DNA from 2 places in the Zymobacter palmae genome. Region 1 is predicted to be linked to the other one. Evidence: riboswitches for the same ligand, from Rfam matches in the RefSeq annotation. Region 1 holds a riboswitch; the other holds the start of a gene.
What was found. Region 1 has a riboswitch for thiamine pyrophosphate ahead of ZBT109_RS09420 (HesA/MoeB/ThiF family protein). Riboswitches for the same ligand answer to the same signal wherever they lie in the genome.
Positions count from the first base shown of each region.

Region 1 (5,077 bases):
CTGCTGTACGTTGCCGAAAGCCGCGGCCGCCTAGAAGCGTTGGAAGAGCAACTGGGCGGACTGGTCACGCATGCGGCACACCTGCCGGGCTGGACAACCTTCATGCAAGAACAGGCGGTGCGCGGTATCACTACCGGCGCGCTGGGTGAAGGTGTCTGGTTACCCGCTGACAAACTGATCGTCATTACCGAAACCGAGCTGTACGGGGACATCGTGCGCCAAAGCCGCCGACGCCAACAGGTGCGTGCGACGGACGATGACGAGTTGGTGATCCGTAGCCTGTCGGAGCTAAAGCCCGGCGCACCGGTCGTTCACCGTGCACACGGGGTCGGACGCTATCTGGGACTGGAAACCATCACTGCAGCGGGTCAGCAGGCGGAGTTCGTGGCGCTCGAATACGCCAACGGTGCCAAGCTGTACGTGCCCGTCGATAGCCTGTCGATGATCTCACGCTATAGTGGTGCGCCCGACGAAGCTGCGCCACTGCACAAGCTGGGCAACGATCAATGGGAGAAGGCACGCCGCAAGGCGGCCGAACGCATCCGCGATACAGCGGCCGAGCTGCTGGACGTGTATGCCCGCCGTGAAGCGCGCGAGGGTTTTGCCTGCCGGCCCCCCGACGATGCCTATGCACGTTTTGCCGCGGCATTCCCGTTCGAGGAAACGCCCGATCAGAAAGCGGCCATTCAGGCCGTCATTCACGACATGACCTCCGTACAGCCGATGGACCGTGTCATCTGCGGTGACGTTGGTTTCGGCAAGACCGAAGTGGCAATGCGCGCAGCGTTCTTGGCCGTCAACTCGGGACGACAAGTCGCCGTACTGGTGCCGACCACACTGCTGGCTCAGCAGCACTACGACAACTTTCGCGACCGCTTCGCGGATACCGCCGTCAACATCGAGATCCTGTCGCGCTTCAAGGCCGGCAAAGCACAGACCGCCGCCCTCGAACGCCTGCGCGAGGGCCAAGCTGACATTGTGATCGGCACGCACAAGCTGCTCGGGCGCGACACCGAATTCAAGGAACTGGGGCTGGTCATCATTGACGAGGAACACCGCTTTGGGGTGGCACAGAAGGAGCGCCTGAAGGCGATGCGCGCCGAAGTGGACATTCTCACCATGACCGCTACCCCCATCCCTCGCACACTGTCGATGGCGATGAGTGGCATGCGCGACCTGTCGATCATCGCCACGCCACCGGCACGCCGCCTGTCGGTCAAAACGTTCATCCAGCAGCGCAATGATGGCGTATTGAAGGAAGCTATCCTGCGTGAAATCCTACGTGGCGGGCAGGTCTACTACCTCCACAACGAGGTCAAAAGCATCGAAGCCGCGGCCGAAAAGCTGGAAGAACTGGTTCCCGAAGCCCGCGTCGGCGTGGCACACGGTCAGCTGGCCGAACGCCAGTTGGAACGCGTAATGAGCGACTTCTACCACAAGCGCTTCAACATTCTGGTCTGCTCAACAATCATCGAAACCGGTATTGACGTGCCCAGCGCCAACACCATCATCATTGAGCGCGCCGATAAGTTCGGGCTGGCACAGCTGCACCAGCTGCGCGGCCGCGTGGGTCGTTCGCACCACCAAGCCTATGCGTACCTACTGACGCCACCGCCGAAGCAGATCACCAGTGATGCTCGCAAGCGTCTTGAAGCCATCAGCCAATCGGAAGATCTGGGGGCCGGTTTCACGCTGGCCAGCCACGATCTGGAAATCCGCGGCGCAGGTGAACTGTTGGGCGAAGAGCAGAGTGGCCAGATCGAGACCATCGGCTATGGCCTGTACATGGACATGCTTGATCGTGCGGTGAAAGCCATTCGTTCGGGGAAAACGCCAAACCTCGAAGCGCCGCTCGAAGAAGAGGTCGAAATCGGACTGGGGCTGCCCGCCCTGATTCCCGACGACTACCTGCCCGATGTTCAGCAGCGTCTGGTGATGTACAAGCGTATCAGTAGCGCCGCTACGGCCGACGCCCTGCGCGAGCTTCAAGTCGAGATGATCGATCGCTTCGGCCTGCTGCCTGACCCGGTCAAGCACCTGTTCCGTCAGGCCGTGTTGCGCCAGCGCGCCGAACGGCTGGGCATCCATCGTCTTGAAGCGGGGCCGGAGCGAGGTCGCCTGATCTTCGGCAGCCAACCGACCATTGACCCGATGACGCTGGTCACGCTGATACAACGCGAACCCCAGCGCTACCGACTCGACGGCGCGCAAACGCTACGCTTCACTGCCGCGATGCCCGATGCAGAAACGCGCTTCAAGGCAATAGAAGCCCTGCTGACACGGCTTGAGCAGAGTCGCAGCGCGGTGAACAGCGACTAACGTCGAAGCCCACATCAGCGCACCAAGCTTGCCAGCTGACGCTTAGTGCGTTAAAACAGCACCCATCAGCACTTGTCGGAGTGCTCCCAGCGACGATGTACCGCGTTCGGGAGCTGAGACCCCCAGAGGGAATCCGTGGAACCTGATCAGATTCGGATCTGCGAAGGAAACAAGCGTGCAACCTGCCCTATGTCTTGCCATTAGTACGGACGACTCACGGGCAGGTTTATCCTAAAGCGCGGTATCACTGCGCCCCCGCACGCCTTTTCCCCTCTCTGAATAACCAGCGTCCCACCGCGTTCCCTTTGCTCTATGCGCTCCGAATCAGCCTGACCTGCCCGCTGATATCGAAGGCAGCCAGGCGCATTGCGGAAAGGAAACATCACCGTGGTAGCGCTCTCCTCTTCATCGACATCATCTCGCTATCAGCGTCAAATGGCCCTCAGCGACTTCGGCCTTGAAGGACAACAGCGCCTGCATGCCGCCCATGTACTGCTGGTCGGTGCGGGCGGCCTAGGGTCAGCGGCGGCCCCTTATTTGGTGGGTGCTGGCATAGGCACGCTGACGCTCGCCGATGACGATCACGTCAGCCTCACCAATCTTCATCGTCAGGTACTGTACAACGAAGCCGACATTGGCCTCTCGAAAGCGAACACGGCCTGCCAGCGGTTGAGCGCCCGCAACGTTGACGTCGACTGCCGCGCTATTGCCTGCCGCCTTGAAGGTTCAGCCCTGCAGGATGCCGTTGCCGCCGCCGATCTTGTACTGGATTGCACCGACAACCTCGCCACCCGTCGCGCTATCAATGCGTGCTGCGTAGCCCTGCAGACACCGTGGATACACGCCAGCGTTGCCCGCCTGCAAGGCCAGCTCACCGTCTTCGCGCCCCCGTTTAGTCACGGCTGCTATCACTGTCTGTTCCCTGAAGAAGCCCCTGCCGCTCCCGGCCCACTGCCCATCCTCGGCCCATTGCCCGGCATCTTCGGGGCCATGCAAGCCCTTGAGGCCATTCGCTGGCTGGTCAACAACGATTCGCCTCTTACCCACACGATCACCTTGTTCGATGGTCAGCATCAGCACTGGCAGACCCTAGAACGTACCGCTCATCCTCACTGCTCTGTCTGTGGAACCCACTCATGACCACCACCATCACGCTCAACGGCGAACCTCGCACGCTGCCTCAAAACCCTCTGACACTGGCAGAGCTGCTCCTCCAGCTTGACGCTACCGCCCCCGGCTATGCCGTCGCACTCAACGGCAAGGTTGTGCCCCGCCAGCACTGGGAACAGCAGACCGTCAGCGGCGGTGATGCCCTGCTGCTGATCCAGCCCATCGCCGGAGGCTAAATGGCCCGCATGCCGCCACCGCGCCACTGCTAACGCTTTCGTTCACCTTCTGTCAGGACTCTTTTGTCATGCTAACCATTGCCGACTGCACGTTTTCTTCCCGCCTACTGATGGGTACGGGTAAATTCGCCACCCCAGCGCTGATGCTGGCCGCGCTGGAAGCCTCCGGCGCTGGGATGGTGACCCTTGCAATGAAGCGAGTGACCGCTACCGCCAACGAAGGCGATGTCTATGCGCCACTTAAGGCCAGCGGCATCCCGCTGCTGCCCAATACATCCGGCGCACGCACCGCCGATGAAGCCGTACTGGCCGCCCAGCTTGCACGCGAAGCGATGAACACACCGTGGATCAAACTGGAGATCCACCCCGATCAACGCTGGCTGCTACCCGACCCCATCGAAACGCTCAAGGCCGCCGAACAGCTGGTCAAGGAAGGCTTTGTCGTCATGCCTTACTGCAGTGCCGATCCGGTGCTATGCAAGCGACTGGAGGACGTCGGCTGCGCCGCAGTCATGCCGTTGGGTGCGCCGATCGGCTCCAATCAGGGGCTGTCTACGCGTGATATGCTGCGCATCATTATTGAGCAAGCACAGGTACCCGTCGTCGTCGACGCGGGTATCGGCCGCCCCAGCCAAGCGGTGGAAGCATTGGAAATGGGCGCCGATGCCGTACTGGTAAATACCGCCATCGCCTCGGCCGCCGATCCCGTGCAGATGGCCCACGCTTTCCGCCTCGCTGTCGAAGCAGGCGAACTGGCACGCTCTAGCCGCCCTGGCGCGGTCACATGGCAGGCACAGGCCTCCAGCCCGCTGACCTCTTTTCTCGACACGCTGAACTGAAGGAGCCTCACTGCATGAGCCGTTCATTTTTCGGTGAGCTGCACCAGCTCGACTGGCAGGACATCACCCTGCGCATCAATGCCATGACGGCAGCCGACGTTCAGCGTGCCCTGACCACCCCATCCCCGGACGCCCATGATCTGATGGCGCTGATCTCACCCGCCGCTGATGGGTTTCTCGAACAGATGGCCCAGCGTGCGCAGGCCCTTAGCCGCCAGCGCTTCGGCAGCACCATTGGCATGTACGTGCCGCTGTACCTGTCAAACATGTGCGCCAACAACTGCAGCTACTGCGGTTTCTCTTCGCACAACAGGATCACCCGCAAAATTCTGAGCGGAGAAGAGATTGAGCGGGAATGCGAGGCGATCAAGGCACTGGGGTTCGATCAGGTCGTAATCGTGACAGGAGAACACCCCAAGAAAGTCGGCATGGCGTACTTCCGCGAGCATCTGCCACGCATTCGCCGCCACTTCAGTCATCTGATGATGGAAGTGCAACCGATGCGAATTGAGGACTACACCGAGCTGCGCACGCTGGGTGTCGATACGGTGCTGGTGTATCAGGAAACCTACC
Region 1 covers NZ_AP018933.1:2,105,452-2,110,528, forward strand. The annotation lists gene mfd (transcription-repair coupling factor) at 1-2,319, shown strand, start outside; TPP riboswitch at 2,386-2,505, shown strand; gene ZBT109_RS09420 (HesA/MoeB/ThiF family protein) at 2,707-3,459, shown strand; gene thiS (sulfur carrier protein ThiS) at 3,456-3,665, shown strand; gene ZBT109_RS09430 (thiazole synthase) at 3,734-4,504, shown strand; gene thiH (2-iminoacetate synthase ThiH) at 4,519-5,077, shown strand, end outside.

Region 2 (5,077 bases), 700 kb from region 1:
GTCTTTGTGGACAAACGGTCTTTATGAACGTCTTTGTGAACATCGATATGGCGTCCACCGATCAAACGATCCACCAGCGCAAACAGCCCGCCGATCGTCAGCATCAGTGCCGCAGAGGTGACTGCCGCTTCACCGTACTGATAATCGGACATCTGGTTCTGCAGCAGCAATGGCAGCGTCACGACACTGGACTGATCGCCAAAGATAGCCACGATACCCAGATCACCGAGACTCATACAGAGGCTGACTGCCAGTGCTGTACCCAACGCCGTGCGTGACAGCGGCCACAGCACTCGGCACCACCACAGCCGCTCGGACAACCCTAGCTGAGCACGCAACGGCCCATACTGTGCGGTCAGTACCGACCACGCAGGCACCATCATCTTCAGCACGTAAGGCACGCACATCACGCCATTCGACACCATGATGAGCACACTGCCCCACGGCCCGATATTGCCCCGCAGCAGGATGAACCAACCCGCCCCCAGTACGACCGTCGGCACAGCCAGCCCAAACAGACCACCGATCTGCAACCATTGGCGCAAACGCGCCTGATGTTGGGCCATGCCCGCGCTTAACGGCAGACCCACCAGCAGTGCCAACGCGCCGCTTCCCAGAGCGATCCACAGCGAACTCCACCACACCTGCCAGAACGCACTCTGCGCCAATACCTCAAACCAAGGGCCACGAAGGCCTGCAAACAGTGCGGCCAGTACGGGCAACCCCACAAACAGCGTGACACCCATCAACGCGGCACCATCGCTCACACGCGCCCATACCGAGTGGCGGTCGTGACGATCGACCCGCTGCAAACGCTCGGGTTCGTCGGTGGCCTGCGACGCGCGCCACGGCAGAATCACCAGCACGATCACGCACAGCACCATCTGCAACAAGGCCAACTGTGCCGTCAGAGGAAAATCGCTTTCCATGCGCAAGCTCTGGTACAGCGCAACCGGCAGTGTGGTGGCGGCTGGGCCACCACCCAAGGTCAGCACGACGGCAAAGCTGGTCAGGCATAACAGGAAAATGAGCGCCGCCAGACCCGGCAGCGCCCCACGGATGGCCGGCCACTCGATCACACTAAAGCAGGTGCGGCTGGGCATATCCAACTGCGCCGCCAAGCGCCAGTGTTCAACCGGAATCCGCTCCCACAGCGGCAACAGCCAGCGCACCGCGAGCGGCAGATTGAAGAAGACATGGCCGAGCAGGATACCGATCAATCCATAGACCGACCCCAACCGCGGCAGCCCAAGTGCCAGCAGCACATGGTTGGCGACACCGTTGTAGCCGTACACCGCCGTGATGGCGAATACCGCCACGATCGGCGGCAGCACAATCGGTAACCCCAGCAGCGATAGCAGCCATGATCGTCCAAAGAAAGCTGAGCGCCGCGCCAAAGCCCGTGCGATCCATATGGCAGGCATAATCGATAGCACCATCGACAGCAACGCCTGCAGCACGGTGAAACGTACCACGCCCAGCAGGTACTCATCCCCGACGACTGCCTCCAACGGCCAAGGGGGATAGCGCACCAGCAGTGCGCCCAAGGGGCCAATCAACGATGCCAACAGCACCACAAGCGCCACTAGGGTGGCAATGGGCTGCCAACGCCAGCCTTGTCTCATCATCATTGCGCTTTATCCATCAGCGCCGAGCGCCGCTCATGGCCGACTGCCACTCACGTACCCACGCCTTGCGATGCGCATCCAGCGTGGCGTCATCCATCATGAACGTGCGTGATGGCGTGAAGGTATCCTGATAGTAGCCCGCCGGACGCTTGATCTCGCTGTCATGCCATGCGGGATACATCCAGTTGGTCACTAACATACGCTGCTGAAACTCGGGCCGTGTAATGAAGGCCAGAAACTGATCCGCTTCGCGAGGATGGGCCGACGACGCCAGTTTGCCCGCCAGTTCGATCTGCATGTACAGCCCTTCCGACAGGTTCATCGCTTTGTAGCGATGCTCGCCTTCTTTTTCGATGTGATACGCAGGAGAGGTTGAATAGGACAGCACCGCATCGGCTTCACCATGCAGGAACAGCCCATAGGCTTCGCTCCAGTTGCGCGATACAGTCACGGTATGACGCGCCAGCTGCTGCCAGCGTTCGGCGGCCTTATCACCATAGACAGACTTCATCCATAGCAGCATGCCAAGCCCCGGCGTGCTGGTACGCGGATCTTCCAGCACCACACGCAGATCACTGTTGATCAGTTCATCAAGACTGGCGGGCGGAGTAGGCACTTTCTGGCTGTCATAAACGAAGGTGAACCAGCCCCAGTCCACGGGCATAAAGGTCGCATCCTGCCAGTCGATCGGCAGCGTCGGGGTACCAAGATGGGTTGGTAGCGGTGCAAACAGCCCACTGCGACGCGCTTCGGCTCGCTGGTTGTTGTCGATTCCCAGCACCACATCGGCCTGAGTCTTGGTCCCTTCCAACTGCAGACGCGACATGATGTTGCCCGCATCACCCAATCCGACCATGTTGAGCTGGCACTGGCACTGCGCCTCGAACTGCTGACGCAGCTCCGGCGTGATCACCTTGCGCGCAAATATATCGTAGGTATAGACGGTAAGCGTCGGACGCTCATCGGCATAGGCCGATGCTGCAAACAGGACGCATAGAGACGAGACCAAAGTGGTCAGAAAACGATGGCGCATCGCAGACCTCCGCAAGGCAGTAGGGAAAAGGGTCGCGTGCGGAAGTGATAGGCAGTGCCCAGAAACGGGCATAGAGATGCTCAATCCCTCCGCCGGCATGATCCGGATCAGGTACGACGGGTTAAGGCGTTACCTCTCTCAGCGACCAAGGCCGCACCCCGTTGAGTAGGGCAAACTTTATGGGGAAAGCAAGTGAACTGCAAGGAATAAGGCCGAACTGAAGGTGTCCCGCCTCCAGCTCGGCAGCACAGAGGCCCTGCGACGACCGCCGCTCACGGCGGCCATCAGAAAGGGTATGTCGTGCCAGAGGGGCTGACTGCACCCCGTGTGCCTGTTGTTATCGGCCCAAGAACATTGCGTTGCAAAGGCCGTTCCGATTAGTCCTGCGAGCGAGCCAGTGCCGTCAGTGCGGCCTCAATGATGGCCAGTCCTTCTTCAGCCTCCTCGACGGTGACAACGCACGGCGGTACTACGTGAATACGGTTTTCAGCGATAAAGCTCAGCATGCCCCGCGCCAGCAGGTCCGCCTTGAGGACCGCCATCTGTGCTGCTGGAAGCGGTGCGCGTGTCTCACGATCGCTGACCAGTTCAATGGCATGGAAGACCCCCTTGCCGCGTACATCGCCCACGATCGGGCACCGTTCAGCGAGCCGACGAAGCGCTGGCGCAATGATGTCATCACCGATACGAGCGGCATGTTCAACAATGCCTTCATCTTCCATCGCTGTAATAGTCGCTACGATAGCCGCCATCGCCAACGGATGCCCTGAATAGGTCAGGCCGCCTGGAAACATCCGATTATCGAAGAAGTGGCTGATCTCGTTCGAAAGGATGACCCCACCAGCGGGCACATAGCCCGAGTTGACCCCTTTCGCAAAGGTGATCAGATCGGGTTCGATACCGTAGTGCTGGAAGGTGAACCAGCGGCCGGTGCGCCCGAACCCCGCCATAACCTCATCCATGATCAGTACGATACCGAACTCGCGCGCCAGTGCTTCCACCCCTTTCAGATACCCCTCAGGCGGCATCAGGATGCCCGCCGTGCCCGGAATCGTTTCCAGCAGGATCGCCGCGATGGTGGAAGGCCCTTCGCACTCGATAATGCGGCGAAGATGGCGTAGTGCGGCGGCACACTCTTCTTCTTCAGTCGCTGCGTTGAATTCACTGCGATACAGATAGGGCGTGAAGAAGTGCACATGGCCGCGCGCATAATCGTTGGGCAGGCGACGCCAGTCCCCTGTCGCACAGATCGCACTGCCGGTATTGCCGTGATAGGAGCGATAGCTCGACAGCACCTTGTCACGGCCAGTGTAAAGACGTGCCATGCGAATAGCATTTTCGTTGGCGTCGGCTCCCGCATTAGTGAAAAACACTTTGCTGAAGCGATCCGATACGTGCGACAAGATGAGTCTAGCGGCTTCACCACGCGCCAGATTGGCAGTAGCAGGGGCAATCGTCGTCAGCTGCTCGGCCTGTGCCTTGATAGCCTCAATCACCTTGGGATGTTGGGCACCGATATTGGTGTTGACCAGCTGACTACTGAAGTCGAGATAGCGATGGCCCTCGTAGTCCCACAGGCGACAGCCCTTCCCGCCCGCAATAACGAGCGGGTGGCGCCCCTCCTGAGCCGACCAAGAATGAAAAACGTACTGCTGATCCAGCTGCCGCACACTATCGTTGGTAGGTGTAGTCATCGCCAAACGCCTTTTAAAACAGGGGCAGAGGCATCTGTCCCTTGCACATGGGAAGGTGTCACAGTTCTTGCAAGCTAAGCGCAATGCCATTGCAAGTGATAGTGCCAGTTGGATGCAGTTTATGGGCCAGAACTGTCCTATTGATTTACACAAACTGGCGCTATAAGGTCAGAAGACATGCTTAGTAGATTAGTGGAGCGTTGATTACACCCCGTGCCCGCAGCGGCCTATCACCTTACTTCATCGGGCGACCTGCCAGCTGGCAGTCACTCCTTAACTCAAGGAAGCACACCATGCAGAACACCCCCATTGCGTTCATCACCGGTGCCACCTCTGGTTTTGGTCAGGCAGCTGCACGCTATTTCGCCGATAAGGGTTGGGCCTTGGTACTGTCTGGCCGCCGCGAGGATCGCCTGAAGGCACTATCAGACGAACTGTCAGCGCGTGTGCCCGTACACACCGCCACACTGGATGTACGCGATGCCGATGCCGTCATCGACATGGTCAGTAACCTTCCCGAGGGGTTCAAAGCCATCAAGGCGCTGGTGAATAACGCCGGGCTGGCACTGGCTCCGCAGCCTTCGCAGGACGTCGATCTCACCGACTGGCATACGATGATCGACACCAACATCAAAGGGCTGGTCAACGTCACGCATGCTCTACTTCCTACACTGATCGCAACCGGCCAGGGCGCCAGTATCATCAACATCGGCTCGATCGCA
Region 2 covers NZ_AP018933.1:2,802,517-2,807,593, forward strand. The annotation lists gene ZBT109_RS12375 (thiamine/thiamine pyrophosphate ABC transporter permease ThiP) at 1-1,631, opposite strand, end outside; gene thiB (thiamine ABC transporter substrate binding subunit) at 1,645-2,661, opposite strand; TPP riboswitch at 2,729-2,832, opposite strand; gene ZBT109_RS12385 (aspartate aminotransferase family protein) at 3,039-4,355, opposite strand; gene ZBT109_RS12390 (SDR family NAD(P)-dependent oxidoreductase) at 4,649-5,077, shown strand, end outside.
Region 2: linked by a shared signal. The riboswitch ahead of thiB (thiamine ABC transporter substrate binding subunit) and the one ahead of ZBT109_RS09420 (HesA/MoeB/ThiF family protein) in region 1 are both predicted to bind thiamine pyrophosphate.